DNA from 2 places in the Streptomyces sp. NPDC006326 genome. Region 2 is predicted to be linked to the other one. Evidence: riboswitches for the same ligand, from Rfam matches in the RefSeq annotation. Region 2 holds a riboswitch; the other holds the start of a gene.
What was found. A riboswitch is a leader RNA that binds a small molecule or an ion and turns the genes downstream of it on or off. The one in region 2 is predicted to bind glycine.
Positions count from the first base shown of each region.

Region 1: another riboswitch for glycine. It lies ahead of gcvP (aminomethyl-transferring glycine dehydrogenase); the one in region 2 lies ahead of gcvT (glycine cleavage system aminomethyltransferase GcvT).

Region 1 is NZ_JBEXRC010000054.1:8,752-13,664, reverse strand. Features, by position in the region: gene gcvP (aminomethyl-transferring glycine dehydrogenase) at 1-2,634, opposite strand, end outside; glycine riboswitch at 2,832-2,930, opposite strand; gene ABZ128_RS30550 (PRC-barrel domain-containing protein) at 3,044-3,448, shown strand; gene ABZ128_RS30545 (DNA polymerase IV) at 3,445-4,857, opposite strand.
Region 2 is NZ_JBEXRC010000037.1:8,213-13,125, reverse strand. Features, by position in the region: gene glyA (serine hydroxymethyltransferase) at 1-765, opposite strand, end outside; gene gcvH (glycine cleavage system protein GcvH) at 782-1,162, opposite strand; gene gcvT (glycine cleavage system aminomethyltransferase GcvT) at 1,284-2,399, opposite strand; glycine riboswitch at 2,582-2,685, opposite strand; gene ABZ128_RS25400 (AAA family ATPase) at 2,870-3,532, shown strand; gene ABZ128_RS25395 (enhanced serine sensitivity protein SseB) at 3,649-4,383, shown strand; gene ABZ128_RS25390 (enhanced serine sensitivity protein SseB C-terminal domain-containing protein) at 4,460-4,913, shown strand, end outside.

The DNA of each region.
Region 1 (4,913 bases), on a different contig from region 2:
CGCGATCATCGCGTCGCAGAAGCGGTCGATCTCGGTGAGGTCCTCCGACTCGGTCGGCTCGATCATCAGCGTGCCGGCCACCGGGAAGGACATGGTCGGCGCGTGGAAGCCGTAGTCGATCAGACGCTTGGCGATGTCGTCCACGCTCACGCCCGTCGCCTTCGACAGCGGACGCAGGTCGATGATGCACTCGTGCGCGACCAGGTTGCCCGGGCCGGTGTAGAGCACCGGGTAGTGCGGCTCCAGGCGCTTGGCGATGTAGTTGGCTCCGAGCACCGCCACCTGGGTGGCGCGCTTGAGGCCCTCGCCGCCCATGAGGCGCACGTACGACCAGGAGATCGGCAGGATGCCGGCCGAACCCCACGGCGCGGCCGAGATCGGGCCCACGCCCGTCTCGGGACCGGCTGCCGGCTGCAGCGGGTGGTTGGGCAGGTACGGGGCCAGGTGGGCCCGGACACCGACCGGGCCGACGCCCGGACCGCCGCCGCCGTGCGGGATGCAGAAGGTCTTGTGCAGGTTCAGGTGCGAGACGTCGCCGCCGAAGTGACCGGGCTTGGCCAGGCCCACCAGGGCGTTGAGGTTGGCACCGTCCACGTAGACCTGGCCGCCGGCCTCGTGCACCTGGGCACAGATGTCGGCGACGTGCTCCTCGAACACACCGTGCGTCGAGGGGTACGTGATCATCAGCACCGCGAGCTCGTCACGGTACTGCTCGATCTTGGCACGCAGGTCGTCGGTGTCCACCTCGCCGTCGTCGGCGGTCTTCACCACGACCACCTTCATGCCGGCCATCACGGCGCTGGCGGCGTTGGTGCCGTGCGCGGAGGACGGGATGAGGCAGACGGTGCGCTGCTCGTCGCCGTTCGCCCGGTGGTAGGCGCGCACGGCCAGCAGGCCGGCGAGCTCGCCCTGGGAGCCGGCGTTCGGCTGGATGGAGACCTTGTCGTAGCCGGTGACCTCGCAGAGACGTTCCTCCAGCTCGGTGATGAGCGTGAGGTACCCCTCGGCCTGGTCGGCCGGGGCGAACGGGTGCAGCTGGCCGAACTCCGGCCAGGTGACCGGCTCCATCTCGGTGGTCGCGTTGAGCTTCATGGTGCAGGAGCCCAGCGGGATCATGCCGCGGTCCAGCGCGTAGTCCTTGTCCGCGAGCTTGCGCAGGTAGCGCAGCATCGCGGTCTCGGAGCGGTGCTGGTGGAAGACCGGGTGCGCCAGGTAGTCGTCGGAGCGCAGCAGGCCCTCGGGCAGGGCGTCGGCGGTGGTCGTGTCCAGGGCCTCGATGTCGGCGGTGACGCCGAAGGCGGCCCAGACGGCCTCGATGTCGGCGCGCAGCGTCGTCTCGTCGCAGGAGACGGAGACGTGGTCTGCGTCGACCTGGAAGAGGTTGACCCCGCCTTCGCGGGCGGCGGCGACGACCTCGGCGGCCTTGCCGGGAACCCGCGCGGTGAGGGTGTCGAAGTACGAGCCGTGGACGATCTGGACCCCGCCGGCCGTCAGACCGGCCGCGAGCAGCGCCGCATAGCGGTGGGTGCGGCGGGCGATCGTGCGCAGGCCGTCCGGGCCGTGGTAGACGGCGTACATGCCGGCCATGACGGCGAGCAGCACCTGCGCGGTGCAGATGTTGCTGGTGGCCTTCTCACGGCGGATGTGCTGCTCACGGGTCTGCAGCGCCAGGCGGTAGGCCTTGTTGCCGTCCGCGTCCACGGAGACGCCGACGAGGCGGCCCGGCAGCGAGCGGGCGTGCTTGTCCTGGACGGCCATGTAGCCGGCGTGCGGGCCGCCGAAGCCCATCGGAACGCCGAAGCGCTGGGTGGTGCCCACGGCGATGTCGGCACCCAGCGAGCCGGGGGAGGCCAGCAGGGTCAGGGCGAGCAGGTCGGCGGCGACGGCGACGATCGCGCCGAGCCCGTGCGCCTGGTCGATGACCGGCTTGATCTCGCGTACGGCGCCGGAGGCACCCGGGTACTGGACCAGCACGCCGAAGACACCGCGCTCGGCGATCTCGGCCGGGATGCCGGCGGACAGGTCGGCGACGACGACCTCGATGCCGATCGGCTCGGCGCGGGTCTCGATCACGGCGATGGTCTGCGGCAGCGCGTCGGCGTCGACGAGGAAGACGTTGCCCTTGGCCTTGCCCACGCGGCGGGCCAGGGTCATGGCCTCGGCGGCGGCCGTGCCCTCGTCGAGCAGGGAGGCGCCGGAGGTCGGCAGACCGGTCAGGTCGGCGACGACGGTCTGGAAGTTGAGCAGCGCCTCCAGACGTCCCTGGGAGATCTCCGGCTGGTAGGGCGTGTACGCCGTGTACCAGGCCGGGTTCTCCATGACGTTGCGCAGGATCACCGGCGGCGTGAACGTCCCGTAGTAGCCGAGACCGATCATGGAGGTGAGGACCTGGTTGCGGTCGGCGAGCCGACGCAGCTCGGCGAGCACCTCGGCCTCGGTCCGCGCCTCGGGCAGATCGAGCGCCTCGGCGCTCTTGATCACGTCCGGGACGGCGGCGGCGGTCAGGTCGTCCAGCGAGCCGTAGCCCACGTGGGCGAGCATCTTGGCCTGCGCCTCGGCGTCCGGGCCGATGTGGCGCTGCTCGAAGGGGATGCCTCGCTCCAGCTGGGAGAGCGGAATGCGGTTGGCGGTCATGTACGGAGGCCTCCTGGGTCGTACGACCTGCGAGGGGCACCACGGCGCGGGCACCCGGACGGCCTCCCCCTCTGTCATCTCAACCTGAGAGCTTCACCGGGCCCTGCGGGACGCCCCGCACGATCCGGCTTTCACCGTCGGTGAGGAGGGGAACCGGCACTGCGCGCCCGGTACCCGCCCCTGCTTTCCAGAGTGGCCTCGTCCGTGCGGTACGTATGCCTGAGAGATTCCGGGGAGGATTTGCTCCTTCGGCGCCTCCGTCGAACTCACTCGGAGGACTCTCCCGCACAGGGTCAACAGCCGGTACCAAGCCTACCAGCGAGGTTCCCGGACCTCTTTCGAGTGGCCCCCTCCCCGGAAATGCACTTTTGTAGTCATTACGGAGGAGTTGCGATCACATGGAGGCACCGTGCAGACCGACATCGATCCGCGCAGCCTGATCGGCCGGAAGGCATTCGACCGCAACGGCACCAAGATCGGAACCATCGACGAGGTGTACCTCGACGATGCCACGGGCGTGCCGGAATGGGCGGCCGTGCGCACGGGACTGTTCAGCCGGGACGCCTTCGTGCCCCTGGAGCCGAGCGAGCTGGTCGGCGACGGCCTCCGGGTCCCCTTCGAACGCTCCCTGATCAGGGACGCCCCGGACTTCGGCGTCGGCCGCCACCTCTCCCCCGAGCAGGAACTCCAGCTCTACCACCACTACGGACTCGACGTCTCCCTCCCCTCCGACTTCCGCCCCCCGCCGCAGGACCCCGGGGCCGAGGACCGCGACTTCGGGCGGCTCGCCGGCGACGAGGGCCACCCCGGCTAGCCGGCTGCCTGCGCCTTCCCCACCAGCGGCAGCGGATCGGACGGCTCCAGCTCCGGATCGTCCACCCGGAAGGTGCGCACCCGGCCCGGCGGCGATCCCGGCTGCTCGAACCGCACGGTCACCCGCCCGACCCCGCTGCCCTGCACCCAGCCCGGCCCGTGGACCGCGTGCCGTACGTCGCTTCCCGCCGCCCAGTGCCGCTGCCGGACCGGCTCCACGCCGGGCTCCACGGCCGGCTCAGCCGCCTCCCCGTCGCCCTCGGGACCACCGGCACCACCGGGCTCGGCCGCGGCGTCCGGCGCGCCGCTGCCCGCCGTGCCCGGCTCCGGCCCGGCCGCCAGCGACTGCGCGAACAGGTCCTCCTGCGTGTAGTCCGCCAGCCCGCTCACCCCCACCCCCAGCAGCCGCACCCCGCCCGTGGTGTCCACACCCTCCAGCAGCCGCCCGGCCGCTTCCCGCACCACCGCCGGATCGTCGGTGGGCCCCCGCAGCGTCTCGGAGCGCGTCAGCGTCGAGAAGTCGTAGCGCCGGACCTTCAGCACGATGGTGCGCCCCGAGTGCCCGGAGGCCCGCAGCCGCTGCACGCACCGCTCGGCGAGGCGCTGCACCTCCCCCCGGATCCGCACCCGGTCGTGCAGGTCCACGTCGAAGGTGTCCTCCACCGAGACCGACTTCGCGTCGCGCTCCGCGACCACCGGCCGGTCGTCCAGCCCGAGCGCCATCCGGTACAGCCCGACCCCGTGCGAGCGCCCGACCATCCGGACCAGCTCGTCCTCGCCGGCCTCGGCCAGCTCCCCCACCGTGGTGATCCCGGCCCGCCGCAGGTGCTCCCCGGTGGCCGGTCCCACTCCGGGCAGGGTCCGTACCGACATCGGTGCGAGCAGCTCCCGCTCCGTGCCGACCTCGATCAGCAGCAGGCCGTCGGGCTTGGCCTCCTCGGAGGCCACCTTGGCCAGCATCTTCGAGCCCGCCAGGCCCACCGAGGCGCTCAGCCCGGTCGCGGCGAGGATCTCGGCCCGCAGCCGCTCACCGGCCGCACGGGCGCTCACCGCGTCGAAAGCGGCGCCGCCCGCCTCCAGGTCCACGAAGGCCTCGTCCAGGCTCAGCGGCTCCACCAGTGGCGACAGTTCGCGCAGGAGGGCCATGACCACGTCGCTGACCGCCCGGTACAGGGTGAAGCGCGGGACGAGGTAGGCGCCGTTCGGGCAGAGCCTCCTGGCCTGGGCCATCGGCATCGCCGAATGCACCCCGAACCGCCTGGCCTCGTAGGAGGCGGTGGCGACGACGCCGCGCGGACCCAGCCCGCCGACGATCACGGCCTTCCCGCGCAGGCTCGGCTTCGACGCCTGCTCCACGGAGGCGTAGAAGGCGTCCATGTCCAGGTGGAGGATGGTCGGCGCGGCTCTCACAGCACCGATGCTGCCTTACGCCACTGACAATGCGGCACAGGAGTCCGTACGGGTGC
Region 2 (4,913 bases):
GGGGAAGACCGCGGAGTTGATCTTCTTGGCCAGTTCCTGGGTCGACAGGATGACGCCGCCGCGCGGACCGCCGAGGGTCTTGTGCGTGGTGGTGGTCACGACGTGGGCGTGCGGCACCGGGTTCGGGTGCAGGCCCGCGGCGACCAGACCGGCGAAGTGCGCCATGTCGACCATCAGGTACGCGCCGACCTCGTCCGCGATGCGGCGGAAGGCGGCGAAGTCCAGCTGGCGGGGGTAGGCGGACCAGCCGGCGACGATCAGCTGCGGCTTGGACTCCTTGGCCAGGCGCTCGACCTCGGCCATGTCGACCTGGCCGTCCTCGCCGACGTGGTACGGGACCACGTTGTAGAGCTTGCCGGAGAAGTTGATCTTCATGCCGTGGGTCAGGTGACCGCCGTGGGCCAGGTTCAGGCCCATGATCGTGTCGCCCGGCTTCAGCAGCGCGAACATCGCGGCGGCGTTCGCCTGCGCACCGGAGTGCGGCTGGACGTTCGCGGCCTCGGCGCCGAAGAGCGCCTTGATGCGGTCGATCGCGATCTGCTCGACCACGTCGACGTGCTCGCAGCCGCCGTAGTAGCGGCGGCCGGGGTAGCCCTCGGCGTACTTGTTGGTCAGGACCGAGCCCTGGGCCTCCATGACGGCGACCGGAGCGAAGTTCTCCGAGGCGATCATTTCCAGGGTCGACTGCTGGCGCACGAGCTCGGCGTCGACGGCGGCGGCGACGTCCGGGTCGAGCTCGTGGAGAGGGGTGTTCAGAACAGACATCAGGGTCCCCTGGGGGTCAGTTGCCGGCGGTGAGCTTGGCGTACTCATCGGCGGAGAGCAGGTCCTTCGGCTCTTCGGTGATGCGTACCTTGAACAGCCAGCCGCCCTCGAACGGTGCGGTGTTCACGAGGGCCGGGTCGTCGACGACGTCCTGGTTGGACTCGACGATCTCGCCGGTGACGGGGGAGTACAGGTCGCTGACCGACTTGGTCGACTCCAGCTCGCCGCAGGTCTCGCCCTCGGTCACCGTGTCGCCGACCTCGGGGAGCTGGGCGTAGACGACGTCACCGAGCGCGTTGGCCGCGAACTCCGTGATGCCGACCGTCGCGACGCCGTCCTCGACGTCCGACAGCCACTCGTGCTCCTTGCTGTAACGCAGCTGCTGGGGGTTGCTCATGACCTGATTCTCCTGGATGCGGGGGAGTGGATACGAACAGTGGTCTTGCGTACTGAGACGGCTCGGGAGGCGGCCCGGGGCCGGCCCGGTCGGCCGTCCGGCCGGGCCGGCGTACGGAGCGTTACTTCTGCCGCTTGTAGAACGGCAGGGCCACGACCTCGTACGGCTCATGCGTACCGCGAATGTCCACGCCGACGCCGGAGGTGCCGGGCGCGGCGTGTGCCGCGTCCACGTACGCCATCGCGATCGGCTTGCCCAGCGTCGGGGACGGGGCGCCCGAGGTGACCTCGCCGATGACCCGGCCGTCGGCCACCACGGGGAAGCCGGCGCGCGGGACGCGGCGGCCCTCGGCCACCAGGCCGACCAGCTTGCGCGGCGGGTTCGTGGCGGCGCGCTCGGCGGCGGCCTCCAGGGCGGCGCGGCCGACGAAGTCGCCCTCCTTCTCGAACTTCACGACCCGGCCCAGCCCCGCGTCGAACGGGGTCAGGGAGGTGGTCAGCTCGTGCCCGTACAGCGGCATGCCCGCCTCCAGGCGCAGGGTGTCGCGGCAGGACAGGCCGGCCGGGACCAGGCCGGCGCCCTCGCCGGCCTTGGTCAGCGCCTGCCACAGCTCCACGGCGTGCTCGGGGGAGACGAACAGCTCGAAGCCGTCCTCGCCGGTGTAGCCCGTACGTGCGATCAGCGCGGGCACGCCCGCGACCGTGCCCGGCAGGCCGGCGTAGTACTTCAGCCCGTCCAGGTCGGCGTCGGTGAGGGAGGCGAGGATGCCGGGGGACTCCGGGCCCTGCACCGCGATCAGCGCATAGGCGTCGCGGTCGTCGCGGACGTCGGTGTCGAAGCCGGCGGCGCGCTCGGTCAGGGCGTCCAGGACGACCTGGGCGTTGGAGGCGTTCGCGACGACCATGTACTCGGTCTCGGCCAGCCGGTAGACGATCAGGTCGTCGACGATTCCGCCGTCCTCCTGGCAGATGTGCGTGTAGCGGGCACGGCCGACGCCGACGGTGGAGATGTTGCCGACCAGCGCGTAGTCCAGGGCCTTGACGGCCTCCGGGCCGGTCAGCGTGATCTCGCCCATGTGGGACAGGTCGAACAGGCCGGCCTTGGTGCGGACGGCGTTGTGCTCGTCGCGCTCACTGCCGTACCGCAGGGGCATGTCCCAGCCCGCGAAATCGGTCATGGTCGCACCGAGCGAACGGTGCAGCGCATCGAGGGCGGTCAGGCGGGGGGCGTTGCTCATGGGTGTGGCTCCCGGGTCCCAGGGCATGACATGACGAGGACGGTCCTCCCCATCTGTCATCGGAACCTGAGAGGTTCGCCGAAAGTCCCGGCCCGGCCGGGATGCGTCGACTTGCACCTTGGGTGGAGCGCGCACCGGATCCGTCACGGCGGACGGCGGGGCGGCTCGCTTTTCAGATCTGCCTCATCCACGCGGTACGGGGCCTGAGAGATTCAAGGGAGGAACTTGCTCCTTCGGCGCCCGGACACGGCCTGTCGGCCTGCCGGGACTCTCCCGCGCGGATTCAAGCGGCCGGTATGCAGTTGGTCCAGATGGCGCACATCATTGCACGCCCCGGCGGTGATCGGGCGGGTGGGCCCGCAGGAAGCGTGCGGAACGTGAGACGGCCCGGCCGGAACCGCGGCCGCCGGATTACCGTCTCTTTACATTCAATGGGCACGGGTCGTGAGGACCCGGATCGGGGGGAGGCGATCACCGTGCGGAGATTCGGACCGCCGGCGACGACGACCGGCACCGCGGACGGGGTGCCGGCCCAGCGCAGCCGCGCCGAGCAGGTCCTTCCGGTACGCGACCTCCGCGGACGCGGACCGCAGGGACCGCGGTGGCTCGGCTTCGCCGAGGGGGACATCGTCGTGGTCTCCGGTCTGCCCGGAGGCGGCAAGAGCACGCTGATCAGACGGGCCGCGCAGGGCCGCGGGATCGACTCGCAGGACGTCCGCGAGCGCTGGGAGCGGCGGATGCCCCGGGCCCTGCCGTACGCCGCGTACCGGCCGCTGGTCCGGGCCGCGCACTACTGGCGGCTGTGGCGCACGCTCGGCTCCGGAGCCTCCGCGGTGGTCCACGACTGCGGCACCCAGGCCTGGGTCCGGGCCCTGCTCGCCGCGGTGGCGCGGCGCCGCGGCCGGGCGCTGCACCTGCTGCTGCTGGACACCACCCCCCAGGAAGCCCTGGCCGGGCAGGCGGCCCGGGGCCGCGGCGTGTCGGCGTACGCCTTCGCCCGGCACCGGAGCGCGGCCGCCCGCCTGCTGCGCGCCGCCGAGTCGGGGCGGCTGCCGGCGGGCTGCGCCTCGGTGGTGCTGCTGGACCGCCCGGCGGCCTCCCGGGTGACCCGGATCGCCTTCCGCGGGCAGTGACCCCAGGGGGCGGCCCGGGGGGCGGCGGAGCCCCCGGCAGGGGCGCGCCCCGGGCCGGTCACCACGAGCCGTTAACCTCGGGCGGGCAGACCTTGGGCGAAACAGCGGAGGCGGAGATGCACGGCGGCGGCTGGCCGGAGAACGAGCTGGAGCAGGTGCTCGGGGCGGCGCTGGGGCAGGCGGACGCCGGTGCGCGGATCGTCGAGGTGCTCGGACGCAGCCGGGTCTGGGTGCCGCTGCCCGCCGGCGGGAGCCCGGACGGACCCGGTCTGACCCTGCCCACCATGGACATCGGCGGCGCCGCGTTCGTCCCCGTCTACAGCTCGGAGAGCCAGCTGCGCGCCTGCGCCGGCGCCGCGATGGACTTCACCGTGGCCCCCGCCGTCGAGTTCGCGCGCGGGCTGCCCCCGCAGCTCGGCATCGCCGTGAACCCAGGGGGAGCCGTCGGCGTGCCGCTGCCGCCCCCCGCCGTCGCCGAGCTCTGCCGCTCCGGGCGCACCCCGCTCGACGGCCCGGCCGGCGGCGGCCGCGTACGGCTGTACGAACCGGACTGGCAGGAGGACCCGGTGGACTTCCTGTCCGCCGCCGCGGAGGAGTTCCGCGCCACCGGTGTGGTGGCCGCCGCCCACCGCTGCCTCGCCAGCGTCGAGGGCGGGGCCCCGGAGCTCTACGTCGGTGTCCGACTGGTGGGACGGGAGGCCGGGATGCGCAATGCCCCGCTGGAGGCCCTCGGCCGCGCCCTGACCCGCGTTCCGGCGCCCTGGCCCGTGCAGTTGATCCTGCTGGACGCCGCCGAGGACCCGGTGGTCGACTTCATTTCTGAGCGCGTACGCCCCTTCTACCTCCCGTAGGGCCGCTTAAGCTGGTGGCCGATACGGGTGTATGCCGTGCGCTCGCGCGGACGAAGCGGACGAAGAGGGGTACCGGGTGAGTGCGTCAGGCACGGCCGCGGCCGGGCAGGTCGAGCACATGATGCGCCAGGTGACCCCCGGGCGCTATGAGGGCTACGAATCGCTCCTGCACGCCCTTGCCGAGGGCCGGCTGTGGATGCTGCTGTGGCAGGGGCAGCCGGGCTCCCCGGACGCCCAGTACGGCGGCATGGAGATCGAGGGCCTCGGGTACGCGCCCTGCGTGACCTCCCCCCAGGAGCTCGCCGCCAGCGGCTGGAACCGGGGCTACGAGGTGGTCACCGGCCGGGACATCGCCCGGGCCCTCTACCCGGACCGCTGGGGCCTGTGGCTGAACCCGCACGCCCAGGGCGGCGGCCTCGGCATCCCCTGGGCCGATCTGCGCCGCATCGCCACCGGGCTGGACCGGATGCCGGCGGGCCCGCTGGGGCTCTCCGAGCCCGCCCTGGAGCTCCCGCAGTTCTACGGGCTGC